DNA from 2 places in the Bacillus sp. FDAARGOS_235 genome. Region 1 is predicted to be linked to the other one. Evidence: a T-box and tRNA genes for the amino acid it is inferred to sense, from the RefSeq annotation. Region 1 holds a T-box; the other holds one or more tRNA genes.

Evidence for each region. A T-box is a leader RNA that pairs with one kind of tRNA and senses whether it is charged. The one in region 1 lies ahead of ileS2 (isoleucine--tRNA ligase), so its partner is inferred to be a tRNA-Ile.
Region 2: it encodes a tRNA-Ile, which carries the amino acid that the T-box ahead of ileS2 (isoleucine--tRNA ligase) is inferred to sense. The anticodon was not compared.

What each region holds. Positions count from the first base shown of each region.
Region 1 covers NZ_CP020437.2:4,390,798-4,398,840, reverse strand. Annotated here, with positions in the region: gene ileS2 (isoleucine--tRNA ligase) at 1-2,473, opposite strand, end outside; T-box leader at 2,545-2,769, opposite strand; gene divIVA (septum site-determining protein DivIVA) at 2,821-3,327, opposite strand; gene A6J74_RS25105 (YlmH family RNA-binding protein) at 3,417-4,184, opposite strand; gene A6J74_RS25100 (YggT family protein) at 4,200-4,463, opposite strand; gene A6J74_RS25095 (cell division protein SepF) at 4,470-4,940, opposite strand; gene A6J74_RS25090 (YggS family pyridoxal phosphate-dependent enzyme) at 4,960-5,634, opposite strand; gene pgeF (peptidoglycan editing factor PgeF) at 5,631-6,449, opposite strand; gene A6J74_RS25080 (YlmC/YmxH family sporulation protein) at 6,568-6,852, opposite strand; gene sigG (RNA polymerase sporulation sigma factor SigG) at 7,024-7,803, opposite strand; gene sigE (RNA polymerase sporulation sigma factor SigE) at 7,961-8,043, opposite strand, start outside.
Region 2 covers NZ_CP020437.2:3,490,777-3,498,819, reverse strand. Annotated here, with positions in the region: partial or broken gene A6J74_RS30490 (dockerin type I domain-containing protein) at 1-817, shown strand, start outside; gene A6J74_RS20075 (L-lactate dehydrogenase) at 1,083-2,027, opposite strand; gene A6J74_RS20070 (anti sigma factor C-terminal domain-containing protein) at 2,489-3,469, opposite strand; gene A6J74_RS20065 (RNA polymerase sigma factor) at 3,456-3,950, opposite strand; tRNA gene A6J74_RS20060 (tRNA-Glu) at 4,087-4,158, opposite strand; tRNA gene A6J74_RS20055 (tRNA-Ser) at 4,164-4,254, opposite strand; tRNA gene A6J74_RS20050 (tRNA-Asn) at 4,261-4,335, opposite strand; tRNA gene A6J74_RS20045 (tRNA-Ile) at 4,343-4,419, opposite strand; tRNA gene A6J74_RS20040 (tRNA-Gly) at 4,430-4,500, opposite strand; tRNA gene A6J74_RS20035 (tRNA-Lys) at 4,514-4,589, opposite strand; tRNA gene A6J74_RS20030 (tRNA-Thr) at 4,600-4,675, opposite strand; tRNA gene A6J74_RS20025 (tRNA-Phe) at 4,690-4,765, opposite strand; tRNA gene A6J74_RS20020 (tRNA-Asp) at 4,780-4,855, opposite strand; tRNA gene A6J74_RS20015 (tRNA-Met) at 4,859-4,935, opposite strand; tRNA gene A6J74_RS20010 (tRNA-Ser) at 4,963-5,055, opposite strand; tRNA gene A6J74_RS20005 (tRNA-Ile) at 5,073-5,149, opposite strand; tRNA gene A6J74_RS20000 (tRNA-Met) at 5,153-5,229, opposite strand; tRNA gene A6J74_RS19995 (tRNA-Ala) at 5,250-5,322, opposite strand; tRNA gene A6J74_RS19990 (tRNA-Pro) at 5,338-5,411, opposite strand; tRNA gene A6J74_RS19985 (tRNA-Arg) at 5,422-5,495, opposite strand; tRNA gene A6J74_RS19980 (tRNA-Leu) at 5,499-5,587, opposite strand; tRNA gene A6J74_RS19975 (tRNA-Gly) at 5,604-5,678, opposite strand; tRNA gene A6J74_RS19970 (tRNA-Leu) at 5,709-5,789, opposite strand; tRNA gene A6J74_RS19965 (tRNA-His) at 5,813-5,888, opposite strand; tRNA gene A6J74_RS19960 (tRNA-Thr) at 5,898-5,973, opposite strand; tRNA gene A6J74_RS19955 (tRNA-Val) at 5,978-6,053, opposite strand; rRNA gene rrf (5S ribosomal RNA) at 6,058-6,173, opposite strand; rRNA gene A6J74_RS19945 (23S ribosomal RNA) at 6,275-8,043, opposite strand, start outside.

The sequences.
Region 1 (8,043 bases):
ATGACTTACCAATTACTTTCTCATTACGAGCTACTTCTAACGCTTTTAATACGTCATCACGTAATGTCATAAATGCATCCCATTTCGCTTTTAACGCTTCCGAACCCTCTACTTCTGTAGCTTCCGGCATGTTAGTTAACTGTACGCTTTCTTCTGTTACACCTGGAACATATGGCCATACTTCATCAGCTGTATGAGGTAAGATTGGTGTTACAAGTTTCGTTAATGCAACAAGAACGTCATATAATACAGTTTGAATTGCACGACGATCCGCGTGATTTGCACCTTCAATGTATAAAATGTCTTTTGCAAAGTCTAAGTAGAATGAACTTAGATCAATTGTACAGAAGTTGTGAATAGCATGATATACAGCAGCAAAGTCATATGTTTCATATGCTTCTTTTACTTTTGTAATTAAGTCATTTAACTTCACTAACATGTAACGATCTACTTCACGAAGTTCAGCTACCGCTACTGTGTTTTCACTTGGCTTAAAGTCATCTAAGTTGCCTAATAAGAAACGGAATGTGTTACGGATTTTACGATACACTTCTGCTACTTGTTTTAAAATATCATCTGAAATACGTACGTCAGATTGATAGTCAACAGATGATACCCATAAACGTAAAATATCTCCGCCTAATTGATCCATAATTTTCTTCGGTACGACGATGTTTCCAATCGACTTACTCATTTTACGTCCTTCACCATCTAGTACGAAACCATGGCTTAGTACGCCTTTATATGGAGCTTTACCTGTTACAGCAACTGCTGTTGATAATGAAGAGTTAAACCAACCACGATATTGGTCAGATCCTTCTAAATATAAATCAGCTGGACGTTGTAAGTCATCGCGCTCTTCTAATACCGCTTGGTGAGATGAACCTGAGTCGAACCATACATCCATGATATCTGTTTCTTTACGGAATTCACCATTTGGGCTACCTGGATGTGTAAATCCTTCTGGTAATAAATCTTTCGCTTCACGCTCAAACCATACGTTAGAACCGTGTTCACGGAATAAATCTGCTACATGGTTAATTGTTTCATCTGTAATAATTGGATCACCATTCTCAGCATAGAATACAGGAATTGGCACACCCCATGCACGCTGACGAGAAATACACCAGTCACCACGGTCACGAACCATGTTATGAAGACGAGTTTCGCCCCATGCTGGTACCCATTTCGTTTCCGCAACAGCTTCTAATAACTCTTTACGAAATGCTTCAATAGATGCAAACCACTGTGCTGTCGCACGGAAAATAATTGGTTTTTTCGTTCTCCAATCATGTGGGTATGAATGCGTAATGAATGTTAGTTTCAGTAACGCGCCTACTTCTTCTAATTTTTCTGTAATTGGCTTGTTAGCTTTATCATAGAATAAGCCTTCAAATCCAGGTGCTTCATTTGTTAATACACCTTTATCATCAACTGGGCAAAGTACTTCTAATCCATACTTTTTACCAACAACGAAGTCATCTTCCCCATGTCCTGGTGCTGTATGAACACAACCTGTACCTGCCTCTGTTGTTACGTGATCTCCTAGCATAACTAATGAATCACGCTCGTAGAATGGGTGTTTTGCAACTGTATACTCAAGTTCGCTACCTTTTACCGTTTTCACAACTTCAGCTTTTTCCCACTCTAACGTTTTTGCAACTGTCTCAAATAATTCAGAAGCGATAATATATTTCTCGTCATTTACTTTTACAATGCTATATTCAAGCTCTGGATGAACAGAAATACCTAAGTTCGCAGGTAATGTCCAAGGAGTTGTTGTCCAAATGATAAATTTCTCATCACCTTCTAATACGTTCTTTCCGTCTTTTACAGGGAACGCTACATAAATAGATGCTGATTTTTTATCTTGGTATTCAATTTCAGCTTCTGCTAAAGCAGACTCACTTGTTGGAGACCAGTAAACTGGTTTTTGCCCTTTATAGATGTAACCTTTTTTCGCCATATCACCAAACACTTTAATTTGTTGTGCTTCATAAGCTGGCTCTAAAGTAATATATGGATTATCCCAATCTGCACGTACACCTAGGCGCTTAAATTGTTCACGTTGACGTTCTACTTGTTCATATGCATACTCTGCACATAACTTACGGAACTCAGCAACTGTCATTTCTTTACGTTTTACACCTTTATTCGTTAACGCTTGTTCGATTGGTAAACCGTGCGTATCCCAACCTGGAACATATGGTGCACTGAAACCAGTCATTGACTTATAGCGAACAATAAAGTCTTTTAACACTTTATTTAATGCATGTCCCATATGAATGTCACCATTCGCATATGGAGGTCCATCATGCAACACAAATAAAGGACGGCCTTTTGTATGTTCTTGTACTTTTTCATAAATATTCATTTCAGCCCATTTTTCTTGCATTGCAGGCTCACGTTTTGGTAAATTCCCACGCATTGGGAACTCTGTTTTTGGCATCAGTAATGTATTTTTGTACTCCATGCTCAATTCCTCCTTACATGTATAAAAGAAATACTTAAAAAACGGAATAAAAAAGAGACCTTCTCATCCCAAAAAGGGACGAGAAAGTCTCCCGCGGTACCACCCTAGTAGATTCTATACATATGTATAAAACCCTCTTTATATTCTTAACGCGAATACACGCCTACGCTTACTCTATTTGTTCAGCGCGGAACTCCAGGGTGATATTCCCACTAATCTCCTTATCCTGAGCTTACACCGTCCTCAGTTCGCTATATAAGGTTTGAAAAGGTACTTATCCCTATCTTCGTTTTTCTTAATAAATATGTTGTTTAAAATTATATGTAATAATGAGAAAAACGTCAAGCTTACACTGTTTCTTCTTTTTTCAACAGCTCATCTACTTCGTCTTCTAACTCAATTAGTTTATCCCAATCATCGTTGTTTAGCATTTCAAGCTGTGTCTCTAATAACATACGGAAACGAGTTCGGAATACTTTCGCTTGTTTCTTTAGCTCTTCAATATCAAAAGCAACTTTTCTTGATTTTACTAAAGCTTCGTTAATGATACGATCTGCATTTTTTTCAGCTTCACGTACGATTAATTTCGCTTCTTTTTGCGCATTACGTTTTACTTCTTCCGCTGCTTCTTGTGCAACAACGATAGATTTGTTTAACGTATCTTCAATGTTAGAAAAATGATCTAACTTTCCTTCTAATTGCGCAACTTTTTCTTCTAAAGCTTTTTTCTCACGAATGACTAATTCATAATCTTTGATAATTTGATCAAGAAACTCATTTACTTGATCTTCATCATAGCCACGGAATCCGCGACCAAATTCTTTGTTATGAATATCTAATGGTGTTAACGGCACAACGCCACCTCCAAGTAGTTATCTAAATTTCCTCTTTCAATTATATCTTTTCTTCGACAAAATAGGAGGATTTCCTTCTAAAAAACCAATCATTTTAGTATACCATACAAAATTCTCCATTTGTCGCGTTTTGTTCTACCTTCTACAGAAAACAATTTACTTCGCCCATATCCTCTCACCGAAAACACATCTCCTGGATAACATTCATAAGAAGTTTGCTCTACTGTTTTCCAATTGACTTTTACTAAACCATTTTTTATGAAAGGTTGCACTTTCTGTCTGGATATATGTAACATTTCAGCCAACATAACATCTAAGCGAAGTGAAGAAACCGTTCCAGATTTCTCTCCCCACGTTTCATGAGTCTGTAGAATTTGTTCTCCTTGTACTGCTGATAAGGAGACTTTTACTTTCCCTATTGCTTGTAAGTTCATCTCAATGTAAGATACGATTTCTTTCGCAACTACAATTTGGGCACGATTTTCTTGAAGCAAAATATCACCACATTTTTCTCTCGTTAAACCAAGTGACATAAATGTACCTAATATTTGCCTATGTTCTAGCGTATAAAACTTGGAAGGATAGTCAATTTCTAATACTTCTACTTGAAATTCTTCTTCATTTAATTCTAGATAGTCTGGATAAATAAGTGCTCTTCTACGCTCTGCGTAAGGCGTTGCACCATCAAATTGCACAGCAACATCTCCTTGTCCAATTACCATAGAAACAATTTGTTGCTGTCTTGGATCAAGGAAATCTGTTAGTTTCACTTGATGGTACTCTGCTGCTCGCTTCCACTCTAGCACTTTATCTACAAAGACCTCTTCATCAGGTCTGAAATGTTCGTAAATGCTCATGTATTTAGCCTCTTATTACAAGAAATAGCTGAACAAACTGAACAAACCACTTTTAGCAAGTTTTAACGCAAAAATCGCAACGAGTGGAGAGATATCAATCATACCAAACGGCGGAATAAATCTGCGAAATGGTTCTAAATACGGTTCACAAATACGTGCAAGAAAATCTCCAAAAGTTGATTCCTTTGCACCAGGAAACCATGATAGGAGGATGTAAATGATAAGTGCCCACGAGTAAATCTCGATAGCAGTAAGTAAAACATTTAAAACGGTTGTCATGGCGTATTACCACCTCTTTATATTTGTTTCTTCTTCTTCGCCGAATAATTCTGAAATTGCACCAACAATATCTACATTTTCAGGTGTACACATAAATGTTTTCGGTCCTATTTTTTGAATGTCCCCGCCTATAGCGTATACAGTACCACTTAAAAAGTCAACGATACGTACTGCTTGATCAGTAGACATTCTTTGCAAATTAATTACAACAGCTCGTCTACCTTTCAAATGGTCCGCAATACCTTGCGCTTCCGAATACGTGCGTGGTTCTAATAAAACAACTTTTGAAGATTGCTTTGCCGTTTCAATGCTCACAACATTTTGTTTCGGTTGTGCTTTCGGAAACGTAACATCTTGTTGTTCCAGCGGATCTTGCTGCTTCTTCATATCCGTTTGCTCCTTTTCATAGCTATATTGAGCTGCTTCTTTTTCTTCTGGTGTATCAAAAAAGAAGTATTTTACTTTTGACCAACTCATAATAAGATTCTCCTTCCTTTTACGCTTTTCCTACTAAAATCGTTCCCAAACGAATATATGTAGCACCTTCTTCAATTGCAATCGTGTAATCATTGGACATTCCCATTGATAATTCTTTACATGGCGCATGTAATAGATTTAGCTCCTGCACCTCTATTTGTAGCTTGCGCAAGTCCTTAAAGCAGCGACGAACTTCTTCCTCTTCTTCTGTAAATGGCGCCATCGTCATTAGTCCAACCACTTCAATCTTATCCAATTCTTGCAAACTTTGAATAAAAGAAACTGTTTCTTCTATTGCCAATCCTTGCTTTGATTCTTCAGATGAGGTTTTCACTTGAATAAAGCATTTCACTTTCTTATCAGCACGTTTCTGAATTTCTTTCGCCAGAGAAAGACGATCTAACGAATGTAAATAATCAATTTCATTAATGATTTCTTTTACTTTTCTCGTTTGTAATGAGCCAATAAAGTGCCAATTAACTTTTGAGCCAAAATGCTCGTATTTCTGTAAGAAACCTTCATTTCTATTTTCACCTAAATCGATAATTCCAGCTTCCATTACTTCGTTTGTTTTTTCAATCCCTACAGTTTTTGTAACTGCAACAAGTTTAATATCTTGCAACGAACGTCCAGCTCGTGTGCAAGATTCTTTAATAGCTTCGTTTACAATTATTAAATTTTCTTGTACTGTCACTTGTTTTCTTCCTCCTTAAAACCTATGAAACTCAACATTCTCCCTGTCTTCCCTTGATCACGACGATGAGAGAAAAATAGTTGTTCTTCACAGCTTGTACAAAGAGATGACATTACAATATGTTCTTCTTTTATGCCTGCTTGTACACATAATACACGATTAATTTCTTTTAAATTAATTGCGTACTGTCCATCAGAAATTTTTTTATATGGGACAGAACCGTTTACTACTTGCTGTGCCGCTGTTAACACTCTATCATCAACAACATAACAACAAGATCCGATTGCCGGTCCAATTGCAACATGAATTTCATCACTTGAAATCCCTTCTGCACTCCATTTTTGAATCATTTCATTTGCAATCTCTTTTACAGTCCCTTTCCACCCAGCATGCGCAAGTCCTATCATACCATGTGATGGTGCATAAAAATAGAGTGGGACACAATCCGCGTAACAAGACGTTAAAAGAACATCGTTATTAGTCGTATAAATGCCATCTGTTTTTGAAATGCCATCCTCATATGAATAGACGCCACTTCCTTTTTCTTGTTGTCCTACTTTTTCAACCTGGTGATCATGAACTTGTTCAGAGCAAATCCAGTTTTCCAATGGTTTTTGTAACTTATTTGCTAAAATGCGTCTGTTTTCATGAACGTTCTCCACGATATCATTCACATGTAATCCTAAATTCATCGCATGAAAGGAGCCCGTACTTATCCCACCATCTTTTGTCGTAAATCCAGCAGTAATGTTTCCAAGTTCTTTCCACGCTTGTAAATACAGTATACCGTCCACATATTTAAATGGTTCTCTCATAAAGCGGCTCCTTTTTAATTAAAATAACAGAAAAAAGCATGGTACTTCCTGTCTATTTTACCATACTTTTATTTTTTCATAATACCAACAGAAAAAAAAGAGGAATTTGTAATATTCTTTATGAAATTGTCGTTGTTTGTATTGATTCTGTTACAGAATTAACAGGATTTACTCTTACAAGTATGACATCTTCCCCGATTTTCATAACTTCCTCCCAAGGAACTATAATTTCTACGTCTTTCCCAAAAATCCCAAGCATACGTGCCTGTTTGGAAATAATAATAGAGCAAATCTTCCCTGTATCGATATCAATCTCAATATCTCCAATATTTCCAAGCCTTTTCCCATCTGAAATATTTATAACATCCTTCATCTGTAACTCTGAAATCCGTATCACTCTCATCCTCTCCCTTATATGGCGAATTGGAAGTACACAGACTACTGTATTTCATATTAACAGGAAGTAACCGCTACTAAGGTTCATATTATTTTCATTATATGAACACGACCTCATTGCTATGAACGCAAACTATAATAGTACATATAAAAAGGCCTCACCATAAATGGTGAGACCTTATCCTTGAATCGTTTTATTCATTTGTTTAATAGCCGATTTCTCTAAGCGTGATACTTGAGCTTGAGAAATCCCGATTTCTTCTGCAACTTCCATTTGTGTTTTTCCTTGAAAGAACCGTTTTCGAATAATCATCTTTTCACGATCATTTAAACGCTTCATGCCTTCTTTCAGCGCTAACTCTTCAACCCACTGCTCGTCCTTTTGTTTTTCATCACTTAATTGATCCATAACAAAGATAGGATCTCCCCCATCGTTATAAATCGGCTCAAATAATGACACTGGATCTTGAATCGCATCTAAAGCAAATACAATCTCTTCGTGAGTCACTTCTAGCACTTTTGCAATATCCATTGCTGTTGGTTCTTTTGAATTTTCTGCGATCAATTTTTCTCTTACTTGCAACGCTTTATACGCAATATCTCGTAACGAGCGAGATACGCGAATCGGATTGTTGTCACGCAAATATCTGCGTATTTCTCCAATAATCATCGGCACAGCATACGTTGAAAATTTTACATTTTGGCCTAAATCAAAGTTATCAATGGATTTCATAAGTCCGATGCAACCAACTTGAAATAAATCGTCAACATATTCTCCTCTGTTATTAAATCTTTGGATGACGCTCAATACAAGACGTAAGTTTCCATTCACTAATTTCTCTCTTGCGCTTATCTCTCCACTTTGCATTTCACGAAATAATTTACGCATTTCTTCATTTTTTAGTACTGGAAGTTTTGCTGTATCAACACCGCAAATTTCTACTTTGTTTCTCGTCAAAGTGTTCCCTCCTATCGGGAGTTGCTGTACAGTGTAAAGTATTTCCTTTGAAGGGGATTTTATGCATGTGGTTTTCTCTTCATTTTTCATTTTAATTCCCCCTTCTTCTACAACTAAACAAAATAAGACCAGCCTACATAAAGGCTGGTCTTATTCTTTACACCATTTTATTAAATTCTTTTCGTAACCTTTTTATGATTCTTTTTTCTAAACGTGAAATGTATGACTGTGAAATCCCAA
Region 2 (8,043 bases), 900 kb from region 1:
GAATGAGCCGAAATTAGAAGCCGGTTCTGTTACAATAGGCGGATCTATCGATGATAAAAACTTCGCCGGATTAGATGGTGATTTCCCGTTCATTGATGTAACTTTCAAAGTAGAAAATGATGAATTTTATGAAGCAAATGCCCAATTAGAATCACCAATTTTTGTTTACTGGAAACAAGGTGAAACAGAACCGAATAGAATGCGTGTACTTCAAGATCAAACATTCTCAGTTATGTCCTTAAACTCACTAGTAGAAGGAAATATTAAACCTGGTGCATTCTTAAATGAACGTGGATATTTAGATGAAAAGCTCGATTATACAAAGCTTGGTGTAAAAGTATATGCAACTGATTCTTACCGTCATAAATTTGAAGGCTCACTAGATAAATACGGATACTTCAAACTGAATGGACTTCCTGTTAATAATCGTGACTATAATTTATACTTAGAAGTACCAGGGCATTTAACAAGCCGTCTAACAACAAAATTAGGTACTGAAAAAGATGGTAAGCTACTTGGCCAATATTATTATGCACGACCTGATGAAAACCTTGCCGGTGATGTAAATGGTGATAAAGTCATTGATATTAAAGATGCTGAAATTATCGCTAGCAACTATGGTAAAAAAGGAGTATCTGTAAAAGGCGGCGACCTTAATAGCGACGGAATTGTCGATGAAAAAGACATTCGTTTCGTTGAAAAGAACTTCTTGAAAAAAGGACCAGATGCATCTAAAGCACAAACAGCTGTAGAAAAATCAAAAAGCGGTACACTCGCAGATATTTTAAAGAAATTGGGCTTAACGCCTAAAAAATAATAAAGTGAAACTTTAATCAGTGGGGGGTTTGTTCATCCCCACTGATTATTAGCCCACACCAATCGGGGTCTTACTGCCCGGCAAATAGCGGGATAAAAAAGAGCACTCTACGTAAAGTAGAGTGCTCTTTTTCTATAAACGACCCTTATCCAGCAAAAGGGGTATATTGGGGATATACAAGGGAAACCGGAAAAGGAATTTATATTAAATTATATAAGTTCAGAGGTAAGAAGCAGTTTCCCACCTCTGAATTATTTAGCAATTATTATAGTACTGGTGCCATTGTTTCTTTTAATACTTTTACAGAATGAGCGAATTTCACTTTTTCTTCTTCATTTAGCTCAAGTTCTACAATTTCACGTACACCTTCGCGGTTAATTACAGCTGGAACACCTACGTAAGCATCTTTCTCACCGTATTGACCTTCAAGGTATGCAGATACAGTTAATACGCTGTTCTCGTTGTTTAAGATTGCTTTAGTTACACGAAGTAGTGACATACCGATTCCGTAGTAAGTTGCACCTTTACGCTCGATGATATGATAAGCTGCATCACGTACGTTTTCGAAAATTTTATCTAAGTCTTCTTGATTGTACTGTTCGTTGTTAGCTAAGATTGTTTCTAGTTTTTGTACACCGATAGTAGCGTGGCTCCATACTGGAAGTTCAGTATCACCGTGCTCACCAACGATGTAAGCATGAACGTTACGTGGATCTACATCTAAGTAGTCACCTAACATGTAACGGAAACGAGCAGAGTCTAAAGTTGTACCAGAACCGATTACGCGCTCTTTTGGTAGACCAGATTCTTTCCAAGTTACGTAAGTTAAAATGTCAACTGGGTTAGTTGCGATTAAGAAGATTCCATCGAATCCGCTATCCATAATACCGCGAACGATTTGTTTAAAGATCTTTGTATTTTTCTCAACTAAGTCTAAACGAGTTTCACCTGGTTTTTGTGGTAATCCCGCAGTGATAACTACTAAATCTGCATCTTTACAATCTGCATAGCTACCGCTCCAAACTTTTGTTGGTGATGGAGAGAATGGTACCGCATGGCTTAAGTCCATTGCTTCCCCTTCTGCTTTTGCTTCATTAACATCTACAAGTACGAATTCTTCAGCTACACCTTGGTTGATCATTGAGTAAGCGTAACTACAACCTACAGCTCCTGTTCCTACTAATACTACACGATTGATACCTTTTTTCATGTTAATTTCCCCTCTCTATTGTTCACATATATTTTTTTATGATTGTTTAAGTAATTAATTAAAATACTAATTTAATGTTGTTTAACTTCTTTACATTCATATTGTAGCACGTATCATTGTGAATTACTTCACAATTTATGGCCTATTTGTGAACTTTTTCACATAGAGTGTAAAGTTATTGGAATAGGTGTGGAATCCATTTCAATGGAGACGTTTTCTTTAGATTGTGAAAGGGTTTTTCTTATGGTTTTTGTCGATAAGTGAAATTATATCGGCGATTATTAGAATATATCGACCGTAACTTCAAATATATCAGCGATTATTGAAATTTATCGATCGTAACTCAAATTATATCAGCGATTTTTGCAATATATCGACTTACCGACAAAACTCGACAATAATGACAACATAAAAAGCTGTCTCCAGTAGATTACTTATTGGGAGACAGCTTCTTCTATATATTATTTATTTTCCGCAGTAGCCCCTAAAACAGCAGCTTTTACGTAATTTTGACCGTTTAATTTTTGTAAATCCACAGCCGTTCCCGTCACAACAACACCGATAACTTTTACATCTTGCTCACTTGGTTTTATTTTCTTTCCTTTTAGGTAGTCATATATACGTTCATATTCCTCATAATACTTTCCCTTTTGCTCCAGTCCATTTTGAATTGCTAAAAGAAAATCTTTTTCCGTTCCATTTCCAAATTCAATATCACCTGGTTTTGCTTTAAAACCGTACACATTATAAGCACTTTCGGTCATATCATCAATAGAATATGATTTTTTATCATCATACGTATCTACCCAATACCAAACAGGATGCACCCCTTCTGGAAGTATCTCTTTTATTTCAGACACTTTATACGGTTTATCAAAAGATATAGCCAATTCAGCTACTTTCTTTTCATCTTTTATTTTCTCTATATCATTTATATAACGATTATATGAAGCAAATGGGAGATAAAACTGCATCTCTCTTTCCATCGTTTGATTATTATACAATTCACTTGTCTTATTAATACGTTCATTCCCCATTACAACATTATCTGATATTGTTAATGGATTTACATTCGATAATCGGCGAAATGTATTCCAAACTTTATACTCATACACTTCATCTTCCCACTTAACAGGTTTCCCTTCAATAACCTTATATGTTTTATACTCTACTGTGCTTTTAAATAAACCGTTAGAAGTAATTGCTACGCCTCTTTCCGTATTAGGTCTTGTAATTTGTCTTATCATATTTAAGTCACGATCCATAGTTAAGTAAGCTCTATTGTTCAATTGTGAAATTACTATTATAAAACCAAAGAATAGAACAATAAAAAGTGAAATCGAAATTACTGTAATTTTTAATAATTGTCTTCGCTTCGCCTTCTTCAACATTTTTGATACTTTACTTGAATCTATATCAAAATCGAAATCATCTCTGCTCATCTTCAAACCTCCCATACAGCTTTTTAAACTCATTGCGAGCCCTATACAAAGAAACACGTACGGTCTCTTCTTTCATCTCTAATACGGTTGCTATCTCCTTATATGAGAGTTCATAGTCATACTTTAATAAAAGAATATGTTTATATACTGGATTCATCTTTCCAAGTATGCTTTGTATTTCTACTTGAAGCTCTTTTCTTAAAAGTGGTTCATCTAATCCTTTTGCTCCAATTAATTGAACAGATTCAATCGGGATTTGTTCAATACGCTGTTGCCTTCTTGCTAGATCACGATGCCTATTAATCGCAACTTGAAATAACCATGTTTTTATATACGTAATTTTCATATTCGGTATAGATACTAATGCCTTATGTATCGTGTCTTGAACGATATCTTCTGCTTCTACTGGTGGTACTCCAATTTTAAGTAAATACCTATAAATGCTTTTAGATGTTTCTATAATGATTTTTTCATACTCCATCGCTCTCTCCTTTCTATTAGTTAGACGATTCAAATAGAAAAAAGTATACAAGAAATCCATAAAAAAAAGCAGACTATCCAAAGCCCACTTTTACACAACAAAAAAGAGATAGCAGATTATGCTATCTCTTTTAGTATGACCCGTACGGGATTCGAACCCGTGTTACCGCCGTGAAAGGGCGGTGTCTTAACCACTTGACCAACGGGCCAATTCTGGCAGAGAAGAAGGGATTCGAACCCTCGCACCGCGTTCGCGATCTACTCCCTTAGCAGGGGAGCCCCTTGAGCCACTTGGGTACTTCTCTATAATATGGCTCCGCAGGTAGGACTCGAACCTACGACCGATCGGTTAACAGCCGATAGCTCTACCACTGAGCTACTGCGGAACAATTATGGTGGGCCTAAATGGACTCGAACCATCGACCTCACGCTTATCAGGCGTGCGCTCTAACCAGCTGAGCTATAGGCCCATAATTGAAAAGCGGGTGAAGAGAATCGAACTCTCGACCAGAGCTTGGAAGGCTCTTGTTTTACCACTAAACTACACCCGCATTAAATTGTAAATGGTGAGCCATGAAGGATTCGAACCTTCGACCCTCTGATTAAAAGTCAGATGCTCTACCAACTGAGCTAATGGCTCATTTTGAAAGTGGTGCCGGCTAGAGGACTTGAACCCCCAACCTACTGATTACAAGTCAGTTGCTCTACCAATTGAGCTAAGCCGGCTTGCGATTTCAAAATGGTGGCTCGGGACGGAATCGAACCGCCGACACGAGGATTTTCAGTCCTCTGCTCTACCGACTGAGCTACCGAGCCTTTATGTAAAAAAATGGCGGTCCCGACCGGGGTCGAACCGGCGATCTCCTGCGTGACAGGCAGGCATGTTAACCACTACACCACGGGACCATTTGGTTGCGGGGACAGGATTTGAACCTGCGACCTTCGGGTTATGAGCCCGACGAGCTACCGTGCTGCTCCACCCCGCGATGATAAAATATTTAATTTAGAAAAAATGGAGGAGGTAGAGGGATTCGAACCCCCGCGCGACTCTCGCCGCCTGTCGGTTTTCAAGACCGATCCCTTCAGCCGAACTTGGGTATACCTCCGAGATATAAACTTTGAGTGGTGGACCTTGTAGGACTCGAACCTACGACCGGACGGTTATGAGCCGTCTGCTCTAACCAGCTGAGCTAAAGGTCCTTATGGTAGCGGCGGAGGGGATCGAACCCCCGACCTCACGGGTATGAACCGTACGCTCTAGCCAGCTGAGCTACACCGCCATAAGTAATATAAAAATAAGTGGAGCCTAGCGGGATCGAACCGCTGACCTCCTGCGTGCAAGGCAGGCGCTCTCCCAGCTGAGCTAAGGCCCCATGTTTTTGGGAATATCGGGAAGACAGGATTTGAACCTGCGACCCCCTGGTCCCAAACCAGGTGCTCTACCAAGCTGAGCCACTTCCCGTTAATAAAAGCGCGCCCGAGAGGAGTCGAACCCCTAACCTCTTGATCCGTAGTCAAACGCTCTATCCAATTGAGCTACGGGCGCATATGGTGCCGAGGGCGGGGGTCGAACCCGCACGGTGGTCACCCACCGCAGGATTTTAAGTCCTGTGCGTCTGCCTGTTCCGCCACCCCGGCATGTCATATTGAAAATTGGAGCGGAAGACGGGATTCGAACCCGCGACCCCAACCTTGGCAAGGTTGTATTCTACCACTGAACTACTTCCGCAAGACATGTTATGAGATATTTTATTAAAAGTGCGGGTGAAGGGAGTCGAACCCCCACGCCAAAGGCGCCAGATCCTAAGTCTGGTGCGTCTGCCAATTCCGCCACACCCGCATATTAATTTATTTAAGAAAAAATGGGGCGACTGATGGGAATCGAACCCACGAATGCCGGAGCCACAATCCGGTGCGTTAACCACTTCGCCACAACCGCCATAGTTACTGGTGCCGACTAGAGGACTTGAACCCCCAACCTACTGATTACAAGTCAGTTGCTCTACCAATTGAGCTAAGTCGGCTAAATGGTGGAGGATGACGGGATCGAACCGCCGACCCCCTGCTTGTAAGGCAGGTGCTCTCCCAGCTGAGCTAATCCTCCATTTGCCTGGCAACGTCCTACTCTCACAGGGACAAGGTCCCAACTACCATCGGCGCTAGAGAGCTTAACTTCCGTGTTCGGTATGGGAACGGGTGTGACCTCTCTGCCATCATTACCAGACTGTATTCATTTAAGACAAGAATTATTGTAACTTATTTAACTTTTAAAGTCAACAAGTTTTTTATATTCTTTCAAAACTAGATAACATTGCTTCATATTATATGGTTAAGTCCTCGATCTATTAGTATTCGTCAGCTCCACATGTCACCATGCTTCCACCTCGAACCTATCAACCTGATCATCTTTCAGGGATCTTACTAGCTTACGCTATGGGAAATCTCATCTTGAGGGGGGCTTCATGCTTAGATGCTTTCAGCACTTATCCCTTCCGCACATAGCTACCCAGCTATGCCCTTGGCAGAACAACTGGTACACCAGCGGTGCGTCCATCCCGGTCCTCTCGTACTAAGGACAGCTCCTCTCAAATTTCCTACGCCCACGACGGATAGGGACCGAACTGTCTCACGACGTTCTGAACCCAGCTCGCGTACCGCTTTAATGGGCGAACAGCCCAACCCTTGGGACCGACTACAGCCCCAGGATGCGATGAGCCGACATCGAGGTGCCAAACCTCCCCGTCGATGTGGACTCTTGGGGGAGATAAGCCTGTTATCCCCGGGGTAGCTTTTATCCGTTGAGCGATGGCCCTTCCATGCGGAACCACCGGATCACTAAGCCCGACTTTCGTCCCTGCTCGACTTGTAGGTCTCGCAGTCAAGCTCCCTTATGCCTTTGCACTCTACGAATGATTTCCAACCATTCTGAGGGAACCTTTGGGCGCCTCCGTTACACTTTAGGAGGCGACCGCCCCAGTCAAACTGCCCACCTGACACTGTCTCCCGGGTCGATAAGACCCGTAGGTTAGAATTTCAATACAGTCAGGGCGGTATCCCACCAGCGCCTCCACCGAAGCTAGCGCTCCGGTTTCAATGGCTCCCGCCTATCCTGTACAAACTGTACCAAAATTCAATATCAGGCTACAGTAAAGCTCCACGGGGTCTTTCCGTCCTGTCGCGGGTAACCTGCATCTTCACAGGTACTATAATTTCACCGAGTCTCTGGTTGAGACAGTGCCCAAATCGTTACACCTTTCGTGCGGGTCGGAACTTACCCGACAAGGAATTTCGCTACCTTAGGACCGTTATAGTTACGGCCGCCGTTTACTGGGGCTTCAGTTCAGAGCTTCGCTTACGCTAACCCCTCTCCTTAACCTTCCAGCACCGGGCAGGTGTCAGCCCCTATACTTCGCCTTACGGCTTCGCAGAGACCTGTGTTTTTGCTAAACAGTCGCTTGGGCCTATTCACTGCGGCTTTCCGTTAAGAAAGCACCCCTTCTCCCGAAGTTACGGGGTCATTTTGCCGAGTTCCTTAACCAGAGTTCTCTCGCACACCTTAGGATTCTCTCCTCGCCTACCTGTGTCGGTTTGCGGTACAGGCACCTTTTATCTCGCTAGAAGCTTTTCTTGGCAGCGGGGAATCAAAGACTTCGCTCCATAAGGAGCTTCCCCATCACAGCTCAGCCTTCACGATAAGCGGATTTACCTACTTATCAGCCTAACTGCTTGGACGTGCACAACCAATCGCACGCTTCTTCTATCCTTCTGCGTCCCTCCATTGCTCAAACGATAAAGAGGTGGTACAGGAATATCAACCTGTTGTCCATCGCCTACGCCTGTCGGCCTCGGCTTAGGTCCTGACTAACCCTGAGCGGACGAGCCTTCCTCAGGAAACCTTAGGCATTCGGTGGACGGGATTCTCACCCGTCTTTCGCTACTCATACCGGCATTCTCACTTCTAAGCGCTCCACCAGTCCTTCCGGTCTGACTTCACTGCACTTAGAACGCTCCCCTACCACTGATACCATTGGTATCAATTCGCAGCTTCGGTGGTGTATTTAGCCCCGGTACATTTTCGGCGCAGAGTCACTCGA